4 regions of the Lysinibacillus sp. OF-1 genome follow, and region 2 is predicted to be linked to each of the others. Evidence: a T-box and tRNA genes for the amino acid it is inferred to sense, from the RefSeq annotation. Region 2 holds a T-box; the other regions hold tRNA genes.
The links. The T-box of region 2 lies ahead of ileS (isoleucine--tRNA ligase). A T-box ahead of a tRNA ligase gene usually reads a tRNA of that ligase, here a tRNA-Ile.

Region 1: it encodes a tRNA-Ile, which carries the amino acid that the T-box ahead of ileS (isoleucine--tRNA ligase) is inferred to sense. The anticodon was not compared.
Region 3: it encodes a tRNA-Ile, which carries the amino acid that the T-box ahead of ileS (isoleucine--tRNA ligase) is inferred to sense. The anticodon was not compared.
Region 4: it encodes a tRNA-Ile, which carries the amino acid that the T-box ahead of ileS (isoleucine--tRNA ligase) is inferred to sense. The anticodon was not compared.

The regions. Positions count from the first base shown of each region.
Region 1 covers NZ_CP102798.1:3,621,118-3,624,979, forward strand. Annotated here, with positions in the region: gene nadC (carboxylating nicotinate-nucleotide diphosphorylase) at 1-117, shown strand, start outside; gene nadA (quinolinate synthase NadA) at 104-1,207, shown strand; gene NV349_RS17710 (VOC family protein) at 1,405-1,821, shown strand; tRNA gene NV349_RS17715 (tRNA-Glu) at 1,882-1,953, opposite strand; tRNA gene NV349_RS17720 (tRNA-Ser) at 1,956-2,046, opposite strand; tRNA gene NV349_RS17725 (tRNA-Asn) at 2,056-2,132, opposite strand; tRNA gene NV349_RS17730 (tRNA-Ile) at 2,140-2,213, opposite strand; tRNA gene NV349_RS17735 (tRNA-Gly) at 2,215-2,288, opposite strand; tRNA gene NV349_RS17740 (tRNA-Phe) at 2,294-2,369, opposite strand; tRNA gene NV349_RS17745 (tRNA-Asp) at 2,427-2,502, opposite strand; tRNA gene NV349_RS17750 (tRNA-Met) at 2,506-2,580, opposite strand; tRNA gene NV349_RS17755 (tRNA-Ser) at 2,634-2,726, opposite strand; tRNA gene NV349_RS17760 (tRNA-Ile) at 2,742-2,818, opposite strand; tRNA gene NV349_RS17765 (tRNA-Met) at 2,826-2,899, opposite strand; tRNA gene NV349_RS17770 (tRNA-Ala) at 2,927-3,002, opposite strand; tRNA gene NV349_RS17775 (tRNA-Pro) at 3,019-3,095, opposite strand; tRNA gene NV349_RS17780 (tRNA-Arg) at 3,103-3,179, opposite strand; tRNA gene NV349_RS17785 (tRNA-Leu) at 3,188-3,276, opposite strand; tRNA gene NV349_RS17790 (tRNA-Gly) at 3,282-3,356, opposite strand; tRNA gene NV349_RS17795 (tRNA-Leu) at 3,392-3,476, opposite strand; tRNA gene NV349_RS17800 (tRNA-Lys) at 3,494-3,569, opposite strand; tRNA gene NV349_RS17805 (tRNA-Thr) at 3,578-3,653, opposite strand; tRNA gene NV349_RS17810 (tRNA-Val) at 3,657-3,732, opposite strand; rRNA gene rrf (5S ribosomal RNA) at 3,743-3,858, opposite strand.
Region 2 covers NZ_CP102798.1:993,692-997,553, forward strand. Annotated here, with positions in the region: gene NV349_RS04640 (YlmH family RNA-binding protein) at 79-867, shown strand; gene NV349_RS04645 (DivIVA domain-containing protein) at 963-1,487, shown strand; T-box leader at 1,584-1,807, shown strand; gene ileS (isoleucine--tRNA ligase) at 1,919-3,862, shown strand, end outside.
Region 3 covers NZ_CP102798.1:3,614,433-3,618,294, forward strand. Annotated here, with positions in the region: gene NV349_RS17580 (diaminopropionate ammonia-lyase) at 1-671, opposite strand, end outside; tRNA gene NV349_RS17585 (tRNA-Glu) at 932-1,003, opposite strand; tRNA gene NV349_RS17590 (tRNA-Ser) at 1,006-1,096, opposite strand; tRNA gene NV349_RS17595 (tRNA-Asn) at 1,106-1,182, opposite strand; tRNA gene NV349_RS17600 (tRNA-Ile) at 1,190-1,263, opposite strand; tRNA gene NV349_RS17605 (tRNA-Gly) at 1,265-1,338, opposite strand; tRNA gene NV349_RS17610 (tRNA-Phe) at 1,344-1,419, opposite strand; tRNA gene NV349_RS17615 (tRNA-Asp) at 1,477-1,552, opposite strand; tRNA gene NV349_RS17620 (tRNA-Met) at 1,556-1,630, opposite strand; tRNA gene NV349_RS17625 (tRNA-Ser) at 1,684-1,776, opposite strand; tRNA gene NV349_RS17630 (tRNA-Ile) at 1,792-1,868, opposite strand; tRNA gene NV349_RS17635 (tRNA-Met) at 1,876-1,949, opposite strand; tRNA gene NV349_RS17640 (tRNA-Ala) at 1,977-2,052, opposite strand; tRNA gene NV349_RS17645 (tRNA-Pro) at 2,069-2,145, opposite strand; tRNA gene NV349_RS17650 (tRNA-Arg) at 2,153-2,229, opposite strand; tRNA gene NV349_RS17655 (tRNA-Leu) at 2,238-2,326, opposite strand; tRNA gene NV349_RS17660 (tRNA-Gly) at 2,332-2,406, opposite strand; tRNA gene NV349_RS17665 (tRNA-Leu) at 2,442-2,526, opposite strand; tRNA gene NV349_RS17670 (tRNA-Lys) at 2,544-2,619, opposite strand; tRNA gene NV349_RS17675 (tRNA-Thr) at 2,628-2,703, opposite strand; tRNA gene NV349_RS17680 (tRNA-Val) at 2,707-2,782, opposite strand; rRNA gene rrf (5S ribosomal RNA) at 2,793-2,908, opposite strand; gene NV349_RS17690 (cysteine desulfurase family protein) at 3,228-3,862, opposite strand, start outside.
Region 4 covers NZ_CP102798.1:269,664-273,525, forward strand. Annotated here, with positions in the region: tRNA gene NV349_RS01215 (tRNA-Met) at 1-44, shown strand, start outside; tRNA gene NV349_RS01220 (tRNA-Asp) at 48-123, shown strand; tRNA gene NV349_RS01225 (tRNA-Thr) at 133-208, shown strand; tRNA gene NV349_RS01230 (tRNA-Tyr) at 216-299, shown strand; tRNA gene NV349_RS01235 (tRNA-Trp) at 304-377, shown strand; tRNA gene NV349_RS01240 (tRNA-His) at 425-500, shown strand; tRNA gene NV349_RS01245 (tRNA-Gln) at 510-584, shown strand; tRNA gene NV349_RS01250 (tRNA-Lys) at 599-671, shown strand; tRNA gene NV349_RS01255 (tRNA-Arg) at 691-767, shown strand; tRNA gene NV349_RS01260 (tRNA-Pro) at 783-859, shown strand; tRNA gene NV349_RS01265 (tRNA-Ala) at 875-950, shown strand; tRNA gene NV349_RS01270 (tRNA-Ser) at 964-1,056, shown strand; tRNA gene NV349_RS01275 (tRNA-Phe) at 1,061-1,136, shown strand; tRNA gene NV349_RS01280 (tRNA-Gly) at 1,143-1,216, shown strand; tRNA gene NV349_RS01285 (tRNA-Ile) at 1,221-1,294, shown strand; tRNA gene NV349_RS01290 (tRNA-Asn) at 1,302-1,378, shown strand; tRNA gene NV349_RS01295 (tRNA-Glu) at 1,380-1,451, shown strand; gene NV349_RS01300 (nitric oxide synthase oxygenase) at 1,770-2,816, shown strand; gene NV349_RS01305 (hypothetical protein) at 2,842-3,372, shown strand; gene NV349_RS01310 (CynX/NimT family MFS transporter) at 3,439-3,862, opposite strand, start outside.

The sequences.
Region 1 (3,862 bases), 2.1 Mb from region 2:
TATGCACAATCAGGTGTTCAGTTTATTTCACTTGGTTCATTAACGCATTCCGTTAAAGCCTTTGACATTAGTGCACTCGTTCAAATGAAAGGAGATCATTCCCTTGTCCATAACTAGTTTATTACAACAAACGACACTACTTCCAGAGCATTACCGGGCATTATCCGTAAAGGAAATGGAATCTCGTATTTTATCAATAAAGCAAAAATTAGGATCTAAACTATTTATACCAGGACATCATTATCAAAAAGATGAAGTCATTCAATTTGCAGATGCAACTGGTGATTCCCTACAGTTAGCTCAATTATCTGCCGCAAACAAGGAAGCTGAGCATATCGTATTTTGCGGTGTGCATTTTATGGCTGAAACTGCTGATATGCTGACAACGAAGCAGCAACATGTCTATTTACCAGATATGCGTGCAGGTTGTTCAATGGCTGATATGGCTGATATTTATCAAACAGAACAAGCATGGCCGATTCTTCAGCAACTCTTTGGTGATACAATTATCCCGCTAACTTATGTCAATTCAACTGCTGCCATTAAAGCCTTTACGGGAAGACATGGTGGTGCCTGTGTCACTTCATCGAATGCTAAGGAGCTTGTTCAATGGGCATTTACACAAAAACAGCGTATTTTCTTTTTACCTGACCAACATTTAGGAAGAAATACTGCCTATGATTTAGGTATTCCACTTAAAAATATGGCTGTTTGGAATCCCCATAAGAATATTCTTGAAACAAATGAGCCGCTTGAGAACATTCAGGTTATTCTATGGAAAGGTCATTGCTCTGTACATGAAGGATTTACGGTTCACCATACGGAGGTTGTTCGCAAAGAACATCCAACTATGCAAATTATTGTTCACCCTGAATGCAGTCGTGAAGTTGTAGCAGCTGCTGATGATGCAGGTTCCACAAAATACATCATTGAGACAATCAATCGTGCACCAAGCGGATCGTCATGGGCTATTGGAACAGAAATGAATCTTGTCAATCGCATAATGAAGCAGCATCCAGATAAACATATTATCTCTTTAAATGAAAATTTTTGTCCTTGCTTAACAATGAATCGCATTGACCTTCCCCATCTGTTGTGGAGCTTAGAAAGTATTGAGCAGGGGCAACCACATAACCGTATCCAAGTAGATGAATATACTACAGCTGAAGCACTTAGCTCTCTCGAAAGAATGCTAGCACGAGGATAATTAGGTTACTTTAAAAGCAGAGATGGTGTAAAAAAACGTCTCTGCTTTTTATGTTCATATAACATCTATTTTGAATAGCTTAAACAACTGCCATTTTCAAATGCATCATCATCGATCCAATCAAAGAATATCCATCTATTGCTGAAATTGACATGGCTTTATGCTCTATGCTACTGTCGATTTGGAGGTGAAAATAAATGGCTTTTCAATCGAAAAATATTTTTATCAATTTACCAGTGAAAGATCTAAACAAATCCATCAACTTCTTTAAGGAACTAGGTTTTGAGTTCAATCAACAATTTAGCGATGAGACTACAGCCTCAATGATTATTAGTGAAAATATCTTCGCATTAATGATGGTGGAAGAACGATTCAAAGGGTTTAGTAAGAAGGAAATTACAAATACTACTACGTCTGCAGAAGCAATTTTATGTCTATCTGCTGAAAATCGAGAGCAAGTAGATCAATTAGTAAATAAGGCACTGGCCTCCGGTGGTAAATCTTATAGTGAACCCCAAGATCATGGGTTTATGTATGGCTGGGGATTTCAGGATGTAGATGGGCATATCTGGGAAGTAGTTTATATGGATGAAAATGCATTGAATCAAGAGTAATATTTATATCTATGAATATGAAAAAACAGTAGATGCGTGTGCATCTACTGTTTTTTAGTATGACCCGTACGGGATTCGAACCCGTGTTACCGCCGTGAAAGGGCGGTGTCTTAACCACTTGACCAACGGGCCAATGGCGGAGAAGGAGGGATTTGAACCCTCGCGCCGGTTACCCGACCTACACCCTTAGCAGGGGCGCCTCTTCAGCCTCTTGAGTACTTCCCCACATAAAAATGGCTCCGAAGGCAGGACTCGAACCTGCGACAACCTGATTAACAGTCAGGTGCTACTACCAACTGAGCTACTTCGGAATAATGATGGGCCTAAATGGACTCGAACCATCGACCTCACGCTTATCAGGCGTGCGCTCTAACCAGCTGAGCTATAGGCCCTTGGAGCGGGTGATGGGAATCGAACCCACGACATCAGCTTGGAAGGCTGAGGTTTTACCATTAAACTACACCCGCATAAATGGTGGGTCAGGACGGAATCGAACCGCCGACACTTAGAGCTTCAATCTAATGCTCTACCAACTGAGCTACTGACCCATTTCGTCCATGCTAAGCTTATTTTCTTTTGCTTTTCATATCTTCTTATGAAAATAATGGCGGTCCCGACCGGGATCGAACCGGCGATCTCCTGCGTGACAGGCAGGCATGTTAACCGCTACACCACGGGACCATTTGGTTGCGGGGGCCGGATTTGAACCAACGACCTTCGGGTTATGAGCCCGACGAGCTACCACTGCTCCACCCCGCGATAATTTTATACGGTTTCGAGTTTTTAAAGCACCATTTATAAAGATTTAAAACTGGAGGAGGTAGAGGGATTCGAACCCCCGCGCGGTGTTACCCGCCTGTCGGTTTTCAAGACCGATCCCTTCAGCCAGACTTGGGTATACCTCCGTTGCAATATATAAATGGTGGACCTTGCAGGACTCGAACCTGCGACCGGACGGTTATGAGCCGTCTGCTCTAACCAACTGAGCTAAAGGTCCTTTAAGATGGCGGCAGAGGGGATCGAACCCCCGACCTTACGGGTATGAACCGTACGCTCTAGCCAGCTGAGCTACGCCGCCAGGATCTTTATACTGGTTAATTTATTATGGTGGAGCCTAGCGGGATCGAACCGCTGACCTCCTGCGTGCAAGGCAGGCGCTCTCCCAGCTGAGCTAAGGCCCCATAATTTCTTTGGAAATGGTCGGGAAGACAGGATTCGAACCTGCGACCCCTTGGTCCCAAACCAAGTGCTCTACCAAGCTGAGCTACTTCCCGTTCTTTTTGGCGCGCCCGACAGGAGTCGAACCCATAACCTTCTGATCCGTAGTCAGACGCTCTATCCAATTGAGCTACGGGCGCATTAAAAATGGTGCCGAGGACCGGAATCGAACCGGTACGGTAGTCACCTACCGCAGGATTTTAAGTCCTGTGCGTCTGCCAGTTCCGCCACCCCGGCACATTTGGAGCGGAAGACGAGGTTCGAACTCGCGACCCCCACCTTGGCAAGGTGGTGTTCTACCACTGAACTACTTCCGCATGTGCATAAGTTTTTTTATCTGGCAATGAAATAATGGTGCGGGTGAAGGGAGTCGAACCCCCACGCCTTGCGGCGCTAGATCCTAAGTCTAGTGCGTCTGCCAATTCCGCCACACCCGCTTATTATTATTTAAAAATGGTGAGCCATGAAGGACTCGAACCTTCGACCCTCTGATTAAAAGTCAGATGCTCTACCAACTGAGCTAATGGCTCTAAAAAAATGGTGCCGGCTATAGGAATCGAACCCACGACCTACTGATTACAAGTCAGTTGCTCTACCTGCTGAGCTAAACCGGCATATGGTGGAGGATGACGGGCTCGAACCGCCGACCCTCTGCTTGTAAGGCAGATGCTCTCCCAGCTGAGCTAATCCTCCTGGGTATTATGCCTAGCGACGTCCTACTCTCACAGGGGGAAGCCCCCAACTACCATCGGCGCTAAAGAGCTTAACTTCCGTGTTCGGTATGGGAACGGGTGTGACCTCTTTGCCATCATCACTAGACTAT
Region 2 (3,862 bases):
AAAGACGTCATAACTTGGAAATACTATGTTCATCCAGCCCACCAAGCATATAGAACTAGTGAAAGAGGAGACAACGAGATGGAACACTTAATTCAGCATTTTCGAAAAGATGAACAACCGTTTATTGAACAAGTAATAAGTTGGCAGCGTGAGGTAGAGGATCGCTATGCACCTAAGCTAACAGATTTTCTTGATCCCAGACAGCGTTTTATCGTGACATCTATTATCGGACAGGACGACACATTGAAAACGGCATGTGCAGGGTTATTTGACGGGGCAGAGAGACAGCGTATGCTTATTTATCCTGCTTACTATGAAGTTATGGAGGAAGACTTTCAGCTGACAGTATTTACAATTCACTATCCTATGAAATTTGTCCAGCTCCGGCATCCAGATGTGTTAGGGGCCTTGTTATCATTAGGCTTGAATCGTGGTAAATTTGGTGATATACGTGTCAATGAGCAGCAGGTGCAATTTGTAGTAGCACAAGAGGTAGCAGATTATGTTCGTTTGCATTTAACGGGTATTGGTAAAGTCAAGGTACATGTTGAATCTTTAAAGCAAGACGAGCCACTTCTCTTCAATGAGGATGAGTGGTTTGAGGAATCTCATACTGTTTCATCCATGCGTTTAGATGTGATTATCGCTACCATTTTAAATGTGTCACGTCAAAAGGCACAAGCTTTGATTACTGGGAATAAAGTACGTGTCAATTGGACAGAGCGAGATACAGTTGCCTTTGAATTACAAGAAGGGGATATTTTATCGATACGAGGGAGCGGTCGTGTGAAAATTATTATGACAGAAGGCCGTACAAAAAAGGATAAAATCCGTCTGCAAATCGGTCGATTGGCCCAAAAAAGCTGAAAGTGAAGTAAATTTCATTAATTTTTACTGCTAAGTTGTCGGAACAATTGTATAATAGAAATTACGAATGTACATGTAAAGGAGAGAAGGATTGTATGCCATTATCACCTATTGATATACATAATAAGGAGTTTACAAAAGCTTTCAGAGGTTATGCTGAAGATGAAGTAAATGAATTTTTAGACCAAATCATTAAAGACTACGAAATTTTGTTACGTGAAAAAAAAGAGGTTGATAAGCAATTAGAGATGGCCTTAGAACAGGCGAGGCATTTTAGCTCCTTAGAAGAAACTTTGCAGAAGTCCATTGTTGTTGCACAAGAAGCGGCTGATGAAGTGCGAAGAAATTCACAAAAAGAGGCTAAACTCATTGTAAAAGAGGCTGAGAAAAATGCTGATCGAATTGTCAATGATGCTTTAACAAAAGCTCGTAAGGTGACGATTGAAATTGATGAGCTTAAAAAACAATCTAAAGTATTCCGTAATCGTTTCAAGATGCTTGTTGAGGCACAGCTTGATTTGCTTAATGCTGATGACTGGGATCATTTGCTTCAATATGATATTGATTTAACAGAAATTCAAGCATCTGTTGAGGAAGCACAAGAATCTGAAGAGATGTAACTTTTCTTTTTAATGGTTGCACTCGACAAATGAAACTTGACGCCATTGTTTGAATTTCATATACTTTGTAATAGTAATTATTTTGAAAAGATATGCATACAGGCAGAGACGAAGACAGTATTTGTTAGGCGTAGTTAAGCGATTTGGGGACAGTGAGAGCCCAAACATGCAACTAACATTGAACATCACTTCTGAGCTAAATAGCTGAAAAAAGTAGGTTATTTCGTGATGCACGACGTTAACGTGCTTGAAAGAGGTAGTGCAATATTTTTGTGCTACAAGTAGGGTGGTACCGCGAGTAGAAGCTTCTCGTCCCTTAGTGGGATTGAGGGCTTTTTTTATTTGTTCGCGAATTGTTTGAGTTGCGTTTGCCAATAACTGTCCTAGAAGTAATTGTCTATATGCTTGGGTAAAATAAAGGAGGAATTTTAATGGTTGAATACAAAGATACGTTATTAATGCCAAAAACAGATTTCCCAATGCGTGGGAATCTACCGGCGAATGAGCCAAAAACGCAAGAAAAATGGAATGACATGGATATTAACAAATTACAGATGGAACGTACTGCCGATCGTCCAGAATATGTTCTACATGATGGTCCTCCCTATGCAAATGGTGATATCCACATCGGCCATGCCTTAAATAAAGTATTGAAGGATATGATTACACGTCATCGTTCAATGACTGGCTACCATGTGAATTATATTCCAGGCTGGGATACGCACGGTCTACCAATTGAACAAGCACTGACAAACAAAGGTGTAAAGCGTAAAGAAATGTCAGTAGCAGCATTCCGCCAACTTTGTGAAGAGTATGCATATGAGCAAATTGATAATCAACGTGCCCAATTCCGTCGTCTAGGCATTCGTGGTGATTGGGAAAACCCTTATATTACATTAAAGCCTGAATTTGAAGCACGTCAAATTGAAGTGTTCGGTAAAATGGCTGAAAAGGGTTACATTTATAAAGGCTTAAAACCAGTTTATTGGTCACCATCTTCTGAGTCTGCTTTAGCAGAAGCTGAAATTGAATATAAGGACATCAAATCACCATCAATCTATGTTAGCTTTGCTATTAAAGATGCGAAAGGCATTGTACCAACAGATGCTAAATTTATTATTTGGACAACAACACCTTGGACATTACCAGCAAACTTAGGCATTTCTTTAAATCCTGAATTTATGTATGTTGTAGTTGCTGTAGCTAATAAAAAATTCATCATTGCCAAAGAATTATTAACATCAGTAGCGAATGCCCTTGGATGGGAAGACTATGAGGTTGTTCAAGAAGTAAAAGGGGAAGCACTTGATCGTCTTGTAGCGCAGCATCCATTTTATGATCGTGAATCTCTTATTATGGTAGGAGAACACGTAACTGCTGAAGCGGGTACAGGTTGTGTTCATACAGCTCCTGGACACGGGGAAGACGATTATCATATTGGTAAACAATATGGTTTAGGCATTCTTAGCCCTCTTGATAATAGCGGCTGTTATACAGATGAAGCACCTGGTTTTGAAGGCGTGTTTTATAATGATGCCAACAAACTTGTAACAGAAAAACTAAAAGAAGTAGATGCATTAGAAAAACTTGACTTCTTTACGCACTCTTATCCACATGACTGGCGTACGAAAAAACCTGTTATTTATCGTGCGACACCACAATGGTTTGCCTCTGTTGAAGCATTCCGTGGTGAGTTGTTAGAAGCTGTAAAAGCTACAGCATTTACACCAGCTTGGGGAGAAACTCGTCTTTATAATATGATTCGTGATCGTGGAGATTGGGTTATTTCACGTCAACGTGCTTGGGGTGTGCCGATTCCAATTTTCTACGCAGAAAACGGAGAGCCAATTATTACACCTGAAACAATTAGCCATATCTCAGCATTATTCCGTGAGCATGGATCCAATATTTGGTTCCAAAAAACAGCAAAAGAATTATTACCAGAGGGCTTTACACATCCAGGTAGCCCGAACGGCGAATTCACAAAAGAAAATGATATTATGGACGTCTGGTTCGATTCAGGTTCATCCCACCAAGGTGTACTTGTAGAGCGCGGCATGAAATATCCAGCTGATTTATACTTAGAAGGCTCTGACCAGCATCGTGGTTGGTTTAACTCATCTCTTATTACATCTGTTGCTATTAATGGCTATGCACCATATAAAGGACTATTAACACATGGTTTTGTTCTTGATGGTGAAGGACGTAAAATGAGTAAATCATTAGGAAATGTGATCATTCCACAAAAAGTAATGGATCAGTATGGAGCAGATATTCTTCGTCTATGGGTTGCTTCTGTTGACTATACAGCGGATGTACGAATTTCGATGGATATGTTAAAGCAAGTATCAGAGGTGTACCGTAAAATTCGTAAT
Region 3 (3,862 bases), 2.1 Mb from region 2:
TGCTGCATCTGTTCAACGATTTCATGTACAAGTGTTGTGTAGCCTTGCATAATCCATAATGGTATTTCTTCGTAGCCATCCCACATCGTATCCTGAATCAGGACCCAGCCATTTTCTTGTGCTAGCTGCGAGGTATAACGCACGGTTTCATCATAATTCATTGTCGTTATTTCAGCATAGGCTCCTTCTTTTTTAATATGCTGTAAACGTTCATCGGCACTGCCAGCTGGCATATATATTCGCGCTTGATACCCCAGTTCACGAGCCGCCCATGCCACACCACGACCATGGTTACCATCTGTTGTTGAAATAAAGGTTAAATTACCTATCTGCGCTTTTACTTCTGATGATTTTAATTGTTCAAACGATAGTTCCTCTATATTTTTCTGGAGTCTATTGGCAACATACTGCGCAATTGCATAAACTCCGCCTAATACTTTAAATGCGTTTAAGCCAAATCGATAGGATTCGTCTTTTACCAAAATTTTTTCTACACCCATCCATGAAGCAAGTGAATCAAGATGATGGAGAGGTGTCTTTTCAAATTGCTCATATGTACGTAGAAATTGCCCCACTTTCTTTACTTGTTCCAATGTAAAATATGGCAGTAAAGCTGTTCCGTCATTTGCTTTATCCAGCTGATTGTGCACCCACTTTAATTTTTCATTCATTCCTATCCCTCCTTTATCATTAGCTTAGTCCATCTAGCTTCAAAATACAAAATTATACAATACAGAACTTACATTTGTCTAAGTTCCTTGTTATGCGTTTATGATCCCCTACGGAAAAGGGAGAAAAATTTCTTAACTTCCTATATAATTAACAAGCCTTCACAGATCCGATGTTCTGTGAAGGCTTCATTTTTATAGTAACTATGTTATCAAATCAATTAAAAAGTGCAGTAGATGTAATTCATCTACTGCACTTAGTATGACCCGTACGGGATTCGAACCCGTGTTACCGCCGTGAAAGGGCGGTGTCTTAACCACTTGACCAACGGGCCAATGGCGGAGAAGGAGGGATTTGAACCCTCGCGCCGGTTACCCGACCTACACCCTTAGCAGGGGCGCCTCTTCAGCCTCTTGAGTACTTCCCCACATAAAAATGGCTCCGAAGGCAGGACTCGAACCTGCGACAACCTGATTAACAGTCAGGTGCTACTACCAACTGAGCTACTTCGGAATAATGATGGGCCTAAATGGACTCGAACCATCGACCTCACGCTTATCAGGCGTGCGCTCTAACCAGCTGAGCTATAGGCCCTTGGAGCGGGTGATGGGAATCGAACCCACGACATCAGCTTGGAAGGCTGAGGTTTTACCATTAAACTACACCCGCATAAATGGTGGGTCAGGACGGAATCGAACCGCCGACACTTAGAGCTTCAATCTAATGCTCTACCAACTGAGCTACTGACCCATTTCGTCCATGCTAAGCTTATTTTCTTTTGCTTTTCATATCTTCTTATGAAAATAATGGCGGTCCCGACCGGGATCGAACCGGCGATCTCCTGCGTGACAGGCAGGCATGTTAACCGCTACACCACGGGACCATTTGGTTGCGGGGGCCGGATTTGAACCAACGACCTTCGGGTTATGAGCCCGACGAGCTACCACTGCTCCACCCCGCGATAATTTTATACGGTTTCGAGTTTTTAAAGCACCATTTATAAAGATTTAAAACTGGAGGAGGTAGAGGGATTCGAACCCCCGCGCGGTGTTACCCGCCTGTCGGTTTTCAAGACCGATCCCTTCAGCCAGACTTGGGTATACCTCCGTTGCAATATATAAATGGTGGACCTTGCAGGACTCGAACCTGCGACCGGACGGTTATGAGCCGTCTGCTCTAACCAACTGAGCTAAAGGTCCTTTAAGATGGCGGCAGAGGGGATCGAACCCCCGACCTTACGGGTATGAACCGTACGCTCTAGCCAGCTGAGCTACGCCGCCAGGATCTTTATACTGGTTAATTTATTATGGTGGAGCCTAGCGGGATCGAACCGCTGACCTCCTGCGTGCAAGGCAGGCGCTCTCCCAGCTGAGCTAAGGCCCCATAATTTCTTTGGAAATGGTCGGGAAGACAGGATTCGAACCTGCGACCCCTTGGTCCCAAACCAAGTGCTCTACCAAGCTGAGCTACTTCCCGTTCTTTTTGGCGCGCCCGACAGGAGTCGAACCCATAACCTTCTGATCCGTAGTCAGACGCTCTATCCAATTGAGCTACGGGCGCATTAAAAATGGTGCCGAGGACCGGAATCGAACCGGTACGGTAGTCACCTACCGCAGGATTTTAAGTCCTGTGCGTCTGCCAGTTCCGCCACCCCGGCACATTTGGAGCGGAAGACGAGGTTCGAACTCGCGACCCCCACCTTGGCAAGGTGGTGTTCTACCACTGAACTACTTCCGCATGTGCATAAGTTTTTTTATCTGGCAATGAAATAATGGTGCGGGTGAAGGGAGTCGAACCCCCACGCCTTGCGGCGCTAGATCCTAAGTCTAGTGCGTCTGCCAATTCCGCCACACCCGCTTATTATTATTTAAAAATGGTGAGCCATGAAGGACTCGAACCTTCGACCCTCTGATTAAAAGTCAGATGCTCTACCAACTGAGCTAATGGCTCTAAAAAAATGGTGCCGGCTATAGGAATCGAACCCACGACCTACTGATTACAAGTCAGTTGCTCTACCTGCTGAGCTAAACCGGCATATGGTGGAGGATGACGGGCTCGAACCGCCGACCCTCTGCTTGTAAGGCAGATGCTCTCCCAGCTGAGCTAATCCTCCTGGGTATTATGCCTAGCGACGTCCTACTCTCACAGGGGGAAGCCCCCAACTACCATCGGCGCTAAAGAGCTTAACTTCCGTGTTCGGTATGGGAACGGGTGTGACCTCTTTGCCATCATCACTAGACTTGCACATGGATGTGCTGGCTTCTGCGTTTTTAGCAGAAGTTTCTTTATGTATCTTGTTTTGAAGTTGTTTACCTGTCCTTCAAGACAAGAATTATTGTATAACGTTTTCTCACATTGTGCAATACTTTTTTATAAAAAAAAGAAATTATTACTTTTTGAAGTTATTTTTGCTAAGTAAGAGAAAATATTGCCCTGCAAAATATTATAACAATTGTTGTTTCAAAAGAAAACAATTATTTTATTTCACCTATTTTCTTAGCTTATAATCTATTTCTGAACAAGGAAAGGGTATAGAAAACCCTTCACTTGTTGTTTCATTAAATAGTTAAAAGCTCTTGTTTCAATCTTAGAATTTCTTCAAATGTTGTGGAAGCTCCAAAAGATAGTCTAAAAAATTGGCGTGCTGCTTCCAAAGAGTAACCCATTGATAAAATGGCTTTCGTTCCAGATTCACTATGAATATCACATGCACTACCCGTCGAAATACAGATTCCTGCCTCATTTAACTTTAAAAGAACATATTGTCCCTCTATTTTATCCATCATTACGCCACAAATAGTAGGCAATTGTTGGTTACATTCTATTAATTGGCATGTTTCAGGCAAATTGTTTTTCAAAAATCTTCTTAAAGTCTCATAATGTTGTCTTTCATATTGATAGTTTTCAATTGCTGCCGCAAAGGCTACAATTGCTGGTGTATCTAATGTGCCGCCTCTTAAACCCCTCTCATGAGTCACACCCGGTGTTAAGGCAGGTACTCGGAGCGCAGGATTCAGATAGACAGCACCACACCCCTTTGGTCCACCTATTTTATGAGCTGAGATTGTGATGGCATCTACTCCACTTGGTATAGCAAGCTTCCCAAATGATTGTACACAGTCAATATGGCTGAAAACATCAGATTTTTTAGCCATCTCTATTATTTTCTCTACAGGCTGAATAGCACCAATTT
Region 4 (3,862 bases), 720 kb from region 2:
TCATAACCCGAAGGTCGTTGGTTCAAATCCAGCCCCCGCAACCAAATGGTCCCGTGGTGTAGCGGTTAACATGCCTGCCTGTCACGCAGGAGATCGCCGGTTCGATCCCGGTCGGGACCGCCATTTTTTTTTGCCGGTGTAGCTCAGTTGGTAGAGCAACTGACTTGTAATCAGTAGGTCGTGGGTTCGACTCCTATCGCCGGCACCATTCCCTTGGAGGGGTAGCGAAGTGGCTAAACGCGGCGGACTGTAAATCCGCTCCTTAGGGTTCGGCGGTTCGAATCCGTCCCCCTCCACCATTTTAGGGGCATAGTTCAACGGTAGAATAGAGGTCTCCAAAACCTTTGGTGTGGGTTCGATTCCTACTGCCCCTGCCAGGTATTGAGGTACTCGTTCATATACAGCTGTTATAATTTATATAGTGGCGATTGTGGCGAAGTGGTTAACGCATCGGATTGTGGTTCCGACATTCGTGGGTTCGATTCCCATCAGTCGCCCCATTTTCAAATTGGGGTATAGCCAAGCGGTAAGGCAACGGATTTTGATTCCGTCATGCCTAGGTTCGAATCCTAGTACCCCAGCCATTTTTCTTTTTTACGAGCCATTAGCTCAGTTGGTAGAGCATCTGACTTTTAATCAGAGGGTCGAAGGTTCGAGTCCTTCATGGCTCATCGTTTTTTAATGAATATTGCGCCCGTAGCTCAATTGGATAGAGCGTCTGACTACGGATCAGAAGGTTATGGGTTCGACTCCTGTCGGGCGCGCCAATAAATTTATGTTTTCGGAATGTAGCTCAGCTTGGTAGAGCACTTGGTTTGGGACCAAGGGGTCGTAGGTTCGAATCCTGTCATTCCGACCATTTTTTATGATAAATGGGGCCTTAGCTCAGCTGGGAGAGCGCCTGCCTTGCACGCAGGAGGTCAGCGGTTCGATCCCGCTAGGCTCCACCAGTTCAATATTTTTGGAGGTATACCCAAGTCTGGCTGAAGGGATCGGTCTTGAAAACCGACAGGCGGGTAACACCGCGCGGGGGTTCGAATCCCTCTACCTCCTCCATTTTGGGTCAGTAGCTCAGTTGGTAGAGCATTAGATTGAAGCTCTAAGTGTCGGCGGTTCGATTCCGTCCTGACCCACCATTATTTGCGGGTGTAGTTTAATGGTAAAACCTCAGCCTTCCAAGCTGATGTCGTGAGTTCGATTCTCATCACCCGCTCCAAAATGGGCCTATAGCTCAGCTGGTTAGAGCGCACGCCTGATAAGCGTGAGGTCGATGGTTCGAGTCCATTTAGGCCCATCATTATTCCGAAGTAGCTCAGTTGGTAGTAGCACCTGACTGTTAATCAGGTTGTCGCAGGTTCGAGTCCTGCCTTCGGAGCCACGGCCCGTTGGTCAAGTGGTTAAGACACCGCCCTTTCACGGCGGTAACACGGGTTCGAATCCCGTACGGGTCATCAAGCATGTAGCACAAATATTGTGTTACATGCTTTTTCTTTTATCAATAAATGATACATTAGTAAAGAGTGAAAGCTACGAATCCGCTATCAATGGTTCAGTAGCTTTTTTACATGACTAATATTTTGTTTCTCCTTTCTATAAGATGTCGCCCACCTCTTTTCCTTCTTCATTCACAATATCTTCTAATCATGATTCGATTCATTATAAATTTGAACAAACTATTTCATATATGCAATATGTATGTTTTTTTATAGCTATTTTCGTGGTGCTTGTCGTTTTGTTCCTCTAATATGAGGATAAGTGGAGGAATCGAAATGAATATACAGGAGATCCAGCAATTTTTAAGTTTATATCAGACAGAACAAGATGAATCAGAACGTTGGTTAGCGAATAGATTACAACAGATTAAGAATGCAGGTGAGTACGACCCAACAACAGAGGAGCTAGCTTTTGGTGCACGGGTGGCGTGGCGTAATAGTAACAAATGTATTGGTCGTCTGTTTTGGCAATCATTGCATGTAGTAGATGCACGTGCCGTTTTAGATGAACAGGATATTTTTCAAAAACTACTGGAGCATATCGATTATGCAACAAATAGTGGAAAAATCCGTCCAACAATAACAGTATTTGCTTCGAACAGAGTGCGTATATGGAATCATCAGCTAATTCGTTATGCAGGCTATGAAACGGAAGCTGGCGTTATTGGTGATGCACATTCTATTGTTTTTACTAAAGTATGTGAATCGTTAGGTTGGAAAAGTGAGAGGACACCATTCGATGTGTTACCTCTTGTTATACAAGTAGATGAGCGAGCTCCGCAGCTGTTTACAATTCCTGTAGAATATATTTTAGAGGTGCCAATTCGTCATCCAGAGTCAGTGGATGTAGAGAAATTAGGAATGAAATGGTATGCTGTACCCATAATTTCAAGTATGCGTTTTCAAATGGCAGGCATTGATTTCCAAGCCGCACCCTTTAATGGCTGGTATATGGGGACAGAAATCGGTGCACGTAATTTAGCAGATCATGACCGTTATAATATGCTACCAGCTATTGCGGAGGTTTTTAATCTTGATACAACCAAGCAAGCTTCACTTTGGCGTGATCGTGCATTAGTGGAGCTTAATATTGCTGTCCTTCATTCTTTTAAAGAACAAGGCGTGAGCATTGTCGATCATCATACAGCTGCTCAGCAGTTTAAATTGTTTGAAGAAGCAGAGGAATCAGCAGGACGAGACGTTACAGGCAACTGGACATGGCTAATCCCACCACTTTCGCCCGCAACGACTCATATTTTCCATAAACCTTATGTCAATATTTATCATACACCCAATTATTTTTATCAAAAACCATGCTATTAACTGATTGTGGAGAGGACGAAACGCTATGTTGAATGAGCAAATTCCGAGTATCCCGTGGTTACAATTGACGACACCTTATGGAAGAGGAACGGCTATCCCTCAGCTGATTGAACAGGAGCAATATACAGAGCTAGCTGAGTTAGTGGAGCATCAAGGTACACTATGGCAGGTCACACCATGGGCTTTGCTTGTCCTTCTAAAAAAGCTTGCTAGCAAAAATACGGGGGATGTCTCTGTACAAGAAGTAGAGCTTTATTTAGCTGTGGCACATGCAATTTCTGAAGATTATCTAGACCCATCCTATTCAGTTCAAACTATGCAGGAGCTGTTAGATGTCAAATATTTATGGATGGATCACGAAGAGAATGATGAGCTGGAATGGGAGGAGGAAACGCCAAAGGGTTATGAGCAGAAAGCTTTTGTAAGCTATTATTATTTTAGTTATATACTCTTACAAGAGGCTGTTCCTATTTTTGCAGCAGTTATAGCTCACAACAAAGAAACAGCAGACCGTCTTACTGAACTGCTAACCTTACTACAGCAATTGGACAAATAAAACGTCTATACCTATATAGAAGTAAAGCAGATGGGAAATATGAGCAGTTATCCCATCTGCTTTATTTTAATGGACATATTCGTCTTTAGAAGCTCTCATTGAGCAAAAGAAAAGAATGGTCGCCACAGCTACAAAGAGCCAACCAGCAATATTCCAGCCACCAAATAAATCATGTAAGTAGCCAAAAAGAATAGGGCCAATGGCGGCAAATAAATAACCTAATGATTGTGCAAAGCCTGATAAATCTGCTGCCTCAAATGCCGTGCGTGTACGAAGTGTAAAGAACATCATCGCTAAGGCAAATGAAGAACCTCCTGCTAAACCTAAAAGAATCATCCACAGTACCCCAAGACTTGTCCACTCCATGACAACTCCAGTAAAGCCTATTAAATAGAAGAATGTAAACATCACTACAAGAGGTCTTTGAGAAGCCATTTTACTTGCAATGATAGGCACAGCCAATGCCATTGGTACTTGTGAAAATTGCATG